Regions from separate parts of the Streptomyces durmitorensis genome, predicted to be linked through region 1. Evidence: riboswitches for the same ligand, from Rfam matches in the RefSeq annotation. Region 1 holds a riboswitch; the other holds the start of a gene.
What was found. A riboswitch is a leader RNA that binds a small molecule or an ion and turns the genes downstream of it on or off. The one in region 1 is predicted to bind S-adenosylmethionine.
Positions count from the first base shown of each region.

Region 2: it holds a riboswitch for S-adenosylmethionine, as region 1 does, so the genes downstream of both, M4V62_RS30350 (aminotransferase class V-fold PLP-dependent enzyme) here and M4V62_RS03640 (glutathione binding-like protein) in region 1, are expected to answer to the same signal.

Region 1 is NZ_CP097289.1:836,758-841,659, reverse strand. Features, by position in the region: gene M4V62_RS03650 (M13 family metallopeptidase) at 1-467, shown strand, start outside; gene M4V62_RS03645 (flavin monoamine oxidase family protein) at 728-2,269, shown strand; gene M4V62_RS03640 (glutathione binding-like protein) at 2,188-2,976, opposite strand; SAM riboswitch class IV at 3,275-3,419, opposite strand; gene M4V62_RS03635 (putative leader peptide) at 3,672-3,827, shown strand; gene M4V62_RS03630 (LLM class flavin-dependent oxidoreductase) at 3,934-4,902, shown strand, end outside.
Region 2 is NZ_CP097289.1:6,809,146-6,814,047, forward strand. Features, by position in the region: gene qcrB (cytochrome bc1 complex cytochrome b subunit) at 1-1,565, shown strand, start outside; gene trpD (anthranilate phosphoribosyltransferase) at 1,734-2,798, shown strand; SAM riboswitch class IV at 2,873-2,989, shown strand; gene M4V62_RS30350 (aminotransferase class V-fold PLP-dependent enzyme) at 3,154-4,560, shown strand; gene M4V62_RS30355 (glycerate kinase family protein) at 4,512-4,902, opposite strand, start outside.

The DNA of each region.
Region 1 (4,902 bases):
GCGCGCAGTACGACGGCGCGGGCAACCTCAACGACTGGTGGACCGCGGCCGACAAGACCGCGTTCGAGGCGAAGTCGAGGGCGCTGGTCAAGCAGTACGACGCCTTCTCGCCCCGCAACCTGCCCGACGAGTTCGTCAACGGCTCGCTCACCGTCGGCGAGAACATCGGCGACCTGGGCGGCCTGACCATCGGGCACACGGCGTACAAGATCGCTCTCGACGGCGCCCCGATGCCCGAGAGCGACGGCACGACCGGCTCCCAGCGGCTCTTCATGAACTGGGCCTACTGCTGGCGCACCAAGCGCCGCAAGGAGCAGGAGCAGCAGTACCTCACCATCGACCCGCACTCGCCGCCCGAGTTCCGGGCCAACATCGTGCGCAACCTGGACGAGTTCCACGAGGCGTTCGGGACGGCGGAGGGCGACGGCCTCTGGCTGGACCGTTCGGAGCGCGTCCGGATCTGGTGATCACAGGCGGCCGCGGCGCTCCTGCCGCGGCCGCCGTCTCCACTCTCCGAAGGCGCCCAGGACCCGCTACGGCGAAGAGCCCGTCGTACGTCCCGTAGGTGTCGTGGCTGCGAGAACCGCAGGACGGGTGGTCCCGGACGAGGGAATCCGTCGTCAACCAGGCATGTTGGTTAAGGAGTTAAGCAAGCAGGCTGCTTCGTGCACTCCACGGACACTCCACGGCCCAGGTCGATCCGACGGCCTACTGACGGGAGACACCCATGCCTGCTGGCGGAACCCCTTGGATGCGCGTCGTACGCGCGCGACGTGAACCGGCGGACGCCGGTACGACCCGGCGCACCGTGCTGCGTGGCGGACTCGCCACCGCGGGCGGTCTCGCGCTCGGCGGCACGCTCACGCCCACCGCCGCGCGCGCGGCGGACCGCACCACCGCGCACGACGCCCGCGTCGTCGTCATCGGCGCGGGCCTCGCCGGGCTCACCTGCGCCCACCGGCTTGCCCAACAAGGCGTCAAGGCCCAGGTGTTCGAGGCGAGAGACGGCCGGGTGGGCGGGCGCTGCTGGACCGCGCGGGGCTTCGCGTCGGGCCAGCTCGCCGAGCACGGCGGCGAGCGCATCGACACCCGGCACACCCATATCCGCAAGCTGGCCGCGGAGTTGGGGATCTCCCTGGAGGAGGAGAACCCCGATCGCGAGCACGGCGAGCGCGGTGTCATCCATCTCCAGGGCAAGGTGGTCACGGAAGACGCGGTCTACCGGGACATGGAGGTCGTGCAGAAGCAACTCGCCGCCGACGCGCGGCGCATCGGCAGTTACGCCGCGGACGAGGCGGGGCGCGCCGCCCGTGACTTCGACGGCCTGTCGGTGCGGGACTGGCTCGCGGCGAACGTCCCCGGCGGAATGTCGTCCCTGCTCGCCTCCGCCATGGCCAACAGCGTGGCCACGTTCTTCGGCAACAACGCCGACGAACTGAGCGCGATCAACCTCATGGAGCAGTACATCGGCCCCGACGGCGCCGACGAGAAGTACCACGTCAAGGGCGGTAACGACCTCATCCCCCAGGCGATGGCCGAGCGGTTGCCCAAGTCGGCCCTCCACTTCGACACCCCCCTCACGGCCGTGCGCCGCGCGGGCGGCACCTACCGGCTGCGCTTCGGCGGCCGCAGAGGGGAAGTCACCGCCGACCGCGTCGTGTTCGCCCTGCCCTTCACCACCCTGCGCCGCGTCGACCTGGACGGCGCGGGGCTCAGCGCCCGCAAGCGCGAGGCCATCGACAACCACGGCATGGGCACGGATGCCAAGCTGCTGTTCCAATTCGACCGCCAGTTCCCGCGGTTCGACGGATTCAGCGGCGGCATCATGAGCGACAACCCGCTGTTCAGCTCCTGGGACACCTCCTCGTACCAGACAGGACCGGAAGGTCTGCTCACCCTGTTCACCGGCGGCTGGAGCGGCGCGACCTACCCGGCCGAGCGCCCGCACGCCGCACCGTCGGCCACGGTGACGGACACGGCGCTGCGGCAGCTCGACGCGCTCGTCCCTGGCCTCAAGAAGGCGTACAACGGCCGCGGCTGGCTGGACTCCTGGGTCGACGACCCCTGGGCCCGCGGCTCCTACGCCTCCTACCGCCCCGGCCAGTACACCCGGTACTGGGGCTTCACGGGACGCCGGGAGGGCGGCCTCCACTTCGCGGGCGAACACACCAGCACGCACAGTCAGGGCTACCTCAACGGTGGTGTGGAGAGCGGGGAACGGGCGGCGCGGGAGGTGCTCGCGGCCTTGGGACGAGGGCCGTTGGCGTAGAAGGCGGGGTGGGCGTGCAGGCGGCGGACGTACGCGCGGACGTGGGGATGGGAGTCACCGGTCTCGGCCGCGTCCGGAGTGGGGTGGACGAGAGCGGCCCACAAGTCCACGTCCACCGAGGTGAGTTCGTCGCCCACGAGATAGGAATGGGAGGCCAGCCGGCCGTCGAGGCGGTTCAGCGTCTCGTCGGTGAGGGGGCTCGCGAGGAGTTCGTGCCAGGTGTCGATGTGCGCCGCCAGGGCCGATGGGCGCAGGAGGGGCCCGCTGCCGTGCGCGGCGAGGCGGCAGGCGAGGTCGCGCAGGATGTCGGGCGTGTGGTTGCTGACGATGTGCCCGCTCCAGCGGTCGCACAGGGCGGGAACGGTCAAGGGGCCGTCGAAGTGATGCTCGGTGGCCTCGTAGTAGCGGTGCAGGGAGTCGAGTGACGCCGCAGGGGTGTGTGCTGTCAGGAGCGTCGTGGTGACCGACTCCCGGAGCCCGAGCAGGTCGAGGGTGATCGAGACGCGCAAGGAGCGCGGACATCCGGCCGAGAGGTACAGGTGATAGCGGTGTGGCGCCGGGTAGAAGCCGCCGGCCAGGTCGGCGCCGATGCGGCTGCGGATGGGCGCGGGACAGCTGCCGTCCGGGGCGGTTTCGAGCGGGGAGCACGGAGCCGTGAGGGAAGCCGGGTGGGAAGCGTGGGAACGGTGCGACGTGGTCTCGGGCATGGCTCTCCAGACAGGTGAGGGGGCGCCGACCGCGCGCACGGCGACGGTGGCACAGCGGAGGGAGACGGAGAGGAGACGGAGAGGAGACGGAGAGGAGAGGAGAGGGAGAGGGCGATGCGTGGACGTCAGACGGCTGGAGCCGATGCGCTGCACACGCGCAACAGGTCGATGTGCAGCCGTCTGGTCAACACGCGGGGGCGGGGCCGGGGCGCGGTCAGGAGAGGCCGCTGGGTGCTCTTCCTCTCACCGACCGCCCTGGACATGTCCACCAGCCCTGCCGTCGAGGCCCGTTGCAACCGGGCCGCACTTGCCCCGCCGCCACGGCGCGACCCGGTCGTCACCCGGGGCACCCCGTCGCGGCGGAAGGGTTGCCTGCCAGCGGGCCGGGGCCGATGAACCGCTCGGGCAGGGAGCCTGCCGGGCGGGCGCTGACAATCGTGACCGTCCCCGGAAGTCTGGGTCCGGGCACAGGGCGGAGTCAAGAAGGCCGATGCCGTGGAACTCCCGGCGTGGAAGCGGAACAGAAGGAGCGACTCGGCGGTTGTCCCTGACGGACAGGGACGGCGAGGCACGTACGGCGATGTGAGGACGCCCATGATCGACGGGCATTGCGCACCGCTGCGGCCTCACGTAACGTCCCGAGCAGTTACGAGTGTCAGCGTCAAGCCCTGGCTTGCCGAGCGGAGGTGACGGACATGCCGGCAGTCTCCGCTGTGCCGTCCACGTCATCCCTGCTGCCGCCCGTGTCCGCACTGCGTGTCGTCACGATCGCCCCGAGCCGCCAGGTGCATCTGTACTCCCGGCCGCACATCGACCTCCAGCGCGTCGCCGGCGCGCTCTGTCGTTCCTGACCCGTCACCCCGCCGCCGCACCCTCGGAGCAGAGGGGCCGGTGTTCTCGTACGGTCGATCAGGAAGGCACTCCTTCGTGTCGTCATCATCTTCACCCTCGTCCGCGTTGCCCTCTTCCGCTCCCTCCGCTCCTTCGCTGCATCTGGCCGTCGCGCTCGACGGCGCGGGCTGGCACCCCGCCGCCTGGCGCGAACCAGCCGCCCGCCCAAGGGAGTTGCTCACCGCCCGGTACTGGACCGATCTGGTCACCGAGGCCGAACGCGGCCTGCTCGACTTCGTGACGATCGAGGACGGACTCGGCCTCCAGTCCTCGCACTTCACCGAACCCGACGGACGCACGGATCAGGTACGAGGGCGGCTCGACGCCGTTCTCATCGCCGCCCGTGTCGCGCCGCTGACCAGCCACATCGGCCTTGTGCCGACCGTGGTGGCCACGCACACGGAGCCCTTCCACATCTCCAAGGCGATCGCCACGCTCGACTACGTCAGCGAAGGCCGCGCCGGGGTACGGGTGCAGGTGTCCGCACGCCGGAACGAGGCCGCGCACTTCGGGCGCCGCACGCTTCCCGCCCTCGACGCCGTCGAGGACCTCGGCAGGCCGGACGTACGGGAGCTGACCTTCGACCTCTTCGACGAGGCGGCCGACTACGTCGAAGCCGTGCGCCGCCTCTGGGACAGCTGGGAGGACGACGCGGAGATCAGGGACGTGGCCACCGGCCGCTTCATCGACCGCGACAAGCTGCATTACATCGACTTCGAGGGCAAGCACTTCAGTGTCAAGGGCCCCTCGATCACGCCCCGGCCGCCGCAGGGCCTGCCTGTCATCAGCGCCCTCGCCCACGAGGGGCCGACGGATGCCCCGTTCCGGCTCCTCGGCCGCTCAGCCGACATCGGATACGTCACCCCGCGCGACACCGGGCACGCACGCGCCATCGTCACAGCCGTCCGTGCCGAACAGGACGCGGCCGGGCGCGCCGACGAGTCCCTGCATCTCTTCGGCGACCTGGTGGTGTTCCTCGACGACGACCCGGCCGTCGCAGTGGCACGCCGGGAGCGTCTGGACGCCCTCGCCGGT
Region 2 (4,902 bases), 6.0 Mb from region 1:
CAGACGGCCGCCTGGGGATCTACTCCCTGGCCAAGGCCAACATGCGCAAGATCTTCCCGGACCACTGGTCCTTCATGCTCGGTGAGATCTGCCTCTACAGCTTCATCATCATCATCCTCACGGGTGTGTACCTGACCCTGTTCTTCCACCCGTCGATGAACGAGGTGGAGTACCACGGCAGCTACATCCCGCTGCAGGGCCAGCTGATGTCCGAGGCGTTCAACTCGACCATGCACATCAGCTTCGATGTGCGCGGTGGTCTGCTGATCCGGCAGATCCACCACTGGGCGGCGCTGATCTTCCTCGCGGCGATGTTCGTGCACATGATGCGCGTCTTCTTCACGGGTGCCTTCCGCAAGCCCCGCGAGGTCAACTGGGTCTTCGGGTTCCTGCTGTTCGTCCTCGGCATGTTCACCGGCTTCACCGGTTACTCGCTCCCTGACGACCTGCTCTCCGGTACCGGTGTGCGCTTCATGCAGGGCGCCGTCCTGTCCGTGCCGATCGTGGGCACGTACCTGTCGATGTTCCTGTTCGGCGGGGAGTTCCCCGGCGGCGACTTCGTGGCCCGGTTCTACTCGGTGCACATCCTGCTGCTGCCGGGCATCATGCTCGGCCTCGTGGTGGCGCACCTGATCCTGGTCTTCTACCACAAGCACACGCAGTTCGCGGGCCCCGGCAAGACGAACAAGAACGTCGTCGGCATGCCGCTGCTCCCGGTCTACATGGCGAAGGCCGGAGGGTTCTTCTTCCTGGTCTTCGGCGTGATCGCGGCCATCTCGGCGATCGCCACGATCAACCCGATCTGGGCGCTCGGTCCCTACCGTCCCGACCAGGTCTCCACCGGAGCCCAGCCCGACTGGTACATGGGCTTCTCCGAGGGTCTGATCCGTGTCATGCCGGGCTGGGAGATCAACGCCTGGGGTCACACGCTCGTCCTGGGCGTGTTCATCCCGCTGATCATCTTCCCGCTGGTCCTGGTCGCGATCGCGGTCTACCCGTTCATCGAGTCCTGGGTCACCGGCGACAAGCGCGAGCACCACATCCTGGACCGCCCGCGCAACGTCCCGACCCGCACGGCGTTCGGCGTCGCGTGGATCACCTGGTACTTCGTGCTGCTCGTCGGTGGTGGAAACGACCTCTGGGCCACGCACTTCCACCTGTCGATCAACTCGATCACCTGGTTCGTGCGCATCGCCTTCTTCGTGGCACCGGTCCTCGCCTTCATCGCCACCAAGCGGATCTGCCTGGGTCTGCAGCGGCGCGACAAGGAGAAGGTCCTGCACGGCCGCGAGTCGGGCATCATCAAGCGCCTGCCGCACGGTGAGTTCATCGAGGTCCACGAGCCGCTGGGCCAGGAGCAGCTGCACACGCTCACCGCGCACGAGCAGTACGCGCCGGTCGAGATCGGCCCCTCGGTCGACGAGAACGGCGTCGAGCGCAAGGTGACCGGTTCGCAGAAGCTCCGGGCCAAGCTCAGCAAGGGCTACTACGGGGAGGACAACCAGATCCCCAAGCCCACCACCGAGGAGTACAAGGAGATCACGAGCGGCCACGGCCACCACTGATCCTCCGAACGCTCCGACGTTCTGACCCGAGGTCGCCACGGCGAGAGCCCCGTCCCCTGCATCCAGTGCATGGACGGGGCTCTTTGCCGTCCCCCGGGCTGGATAAGGTGGTCCCGTCCCCATGTACCGGGATGCTTTCTTCCTACGCTGACGAACCCAGGAGCGGCTATGAGCGCTGTGACCCCCGCAGGAGGCAATACCGCGGCGGCCCGTTCCTGGCCGGGTGTGCTGAACGGCCTGCTCGACGGGACCGACCAGAGCGCCGACGACACGGCCTGGGCGATGGACCGCATCATGCGGGGCGAGGCCACCGACGCGCAGATCGCCGGCTTCGTCGTGGCGCTGCGGGCCAAGGGCGAGACCGTGGAGGAGATCTCCGGTCTCGTACGCACCATGTACGAGCACGCCAACGTGATCGAGGTGCCGGGGCGGACCGTCGACATCGTCGGCACGGGCGGTGACGGTGCCAAGACCGTCAACATCTCCACGATGTCCGCGATCGTCATCGCCGGCGCGGGCGCGAAGGTCGTCAAGCACGGCAACCGCGCCGCGTCGTCGGCCAGCGGCGCCTCCGACGTGCTGGAGAAGCTCGGCGTGAATCTTGAGCTCACCCCGCGGCGGGTCGTCGAGGTCGCGGAGGAGGCGGGGATCACCTTCTGCTTCGCGGTGAAGTTCCACCCGGCGCTGCGGTACGCGGGCGGTGCGCGCAGCCAGTTGGGGATCAGGACCGTGTTCAACCTCCTGGGTCCGCTGACGAACCCGGCCCGGGTGCGCTCCCAGGCCGTCGGTGTGGCCGACGCGCGGATGGCGCCGATCGTGGCCGGGGTCTTCGCCGAGCGCGGGCACTCCTCCCTCGTCTTCCGCGGTGACGACGGCCTCGACGAGCTGACGACCACGTCGACCTCCCGGGTCTGGGTCGTGCGGGACGGCGCCGTGCGCGAGGAGTCCTTCGACCCGCGCGACGTCGGCATCGACCTCGTCCCCGTGGAGGCGCTGCGGGGCGCCGACGCCTCGTACAACGCCGAGGTGGCGCTGCGCCTCCTGGACGGCGAGACCGGGCCCGTGCGGGACGCGGTGCTGCTCAACTCGGCGGCGGCCCTGGTGGCCCTCTCGCCGGGCGAGGGGAGCCTCGTGGAGCAGATCCGCGCGGGCATCGCGCAGGCGGCCGAGTCGATCGACTCCGGGGCCGCGAAGAAGGCCCTTGAGCGCTGGGTGTCGGCCAGCAACAGGTGAATGTGGTGCCCACCGCAGTCCGGATCCCGGACTGCGGTGGGCACCGGGAAGATCGTGTGGCAAGATGCTGCGCAGGTCATGAGTGACAGCGATTAGGCCCCGGCTCGCTGTCCGGCAACCCTCCGTCCGTGGCGGGGTGCCCCGGGTGAAGACCAGGCCGTGGACAGCAAGGTCCATGGCAAGCGCGGACCCCTGCGAACCCTGGGGTCCTGGTCCTCAAGGGAGCAGTCTCGTGAGCAAGCGAATGCGATAGGGCTTTCCGGCCCCTTTTCCGCACCCCCTTTTCTCTTCATCACTGCAGCGCCGTGACGGCGCCCTTGCAGTGAACTCGCCTGCCTTCCCACGGGAGTTCGCCATGTCCGCACGCATCGTCGCCACCACCACCGACTCCGCCGCCGCCTCCGCCGAGTCCGCCGACCCCTGCTGTGCCGCGCCGCTGCCGGTGCTCGGCCGTGACGTCACCGTGCCGCTCGTCACCGGCGGCGAGGTGACCTACGCGGCGCTCGACTACGCGGCGAGCGCCCCCGCGCTGCAGCGGGTGTGGGACGACGTGGCCGCGTACGCGCCGTACTACGGCAGCGTGCACCGCGGTGCCGGGTACCTCTCGCAGCTCTCCACCGACCTCTTCGAGAACAGCCGGGTCACCGTCGCCGAGTTCCTCGGCTGCCGCGAGGACGACCAGGTCGTCTTCACGCGCTCGACCACCGACTCGCTGAATCTGCTTGCCGCGGCCCTCCCGGCCGACTGCCAGGTCTTCGTCTTCGAGACCGAGCACCACGCCTCGCTCCTGCCCTGGCGCGACGCCCGCGTGACGTACCTGAACGCGCCGCGCACCCCCGACCAGGCCGTCGCCACCCTGGAGCGCGCCCTCGCCGACCGCGACCCCTACGGGCCCGCCCTGGTCTGCGTGACCGGCGCGTCGAACGTCACCGGTGAGCTGTGGCCGGTCAAGGAGCTGGCCGCCGCGGCCCACGCGCACGGCGCCCGCATCGTCCTGGACGCCGCGCAGCTCGCGCCCCACCACCCGGTCTCCATCAGCGAGTTGGACGTCGACTGGGTCGCGTTCTCCGGCCACAAGCTGTACGCGCCCTTCGGCTCGGGCGTCCTCGCGGGCCGCTCCGACTGGCTGCGGGCCGCCGAGCCGTACCTCGCGGGCGGCGGCGCCTCGCGGAAGGTCGCGCGGCGCAGCGACGGCGGCGTGGACGTCGAGTGGCACGACACCGCCGCGCGGCACGAGGCCGGTTCGCCGAACGTCATCGGCGTGTACTCGATCGCCTCCGCCTGCAAGGCGCTGACCGAGGCGGGCTTCGACGAGCTCGTCGCCCGTGAGCGCCACCTCATCGCGAAGGTGCGCGAGGGCCTCGCCGACGTGCCCGCCGTGAAGGTGCTCTCGCTCTTCGGCGACGACGCGCCGCGCGTCGGCGTCATCTCCTTCGTCGTCGAGGGCTGGAACAGCTCGCACTTCGCCGCCGCGCTCTCCGCCGAGTACGGCATCGGCGTACGCGACGGTCTCTTCTGCGCCCACCCGCTGGTGCGCACCCTGCTCGGCAGCGACCCGCAGACCCAGGGCGAGTGCGGTGCCCCCGAGGCCGCGCCCGGCGAGAAGTCCCTGAACGCCATCCGCGTCAGCTTCGGCGCGGGCACCCCGGACGAGCACGTGGAGCGCTTCGTGCGCGCCGTCAAGGAGCTCGTGGCGGACGGCGCGCGCTGGAACTACCGCACGGAGGACGGGCGTTGCGTCCCGGACACCACGGCCGCCTGAGCCTTGGGCCTGCCCTTCAGGCGTGAGCCCAGCACGATCATCCGCAGGGCCCGCTCGGTCGCGTCGGTGAGGAATTCGCCGCCCCGGCCGAGCGCCTCGGTGAGCGAGACCGGCGCGGGCAGGATCGCGCTGTAGGCGTCCACGCCCTCCGCCCGTACGTGGTGCGCGCCCTGGCCGATCGTGCCCGCGAGGACCAGGACCGGGCGGCCGAACCGCTTGGCGCGCCTGGCTACTTCGGCGGGGATCTTGCCGCGTGGCGTCTGGTGGTCCAGGGCGCCCTCGGCCGTGACGACGAGGTCGGCGCGGGCCAGGCGTGCGTCCAGGTCCAGGTGGTCGAGCAGG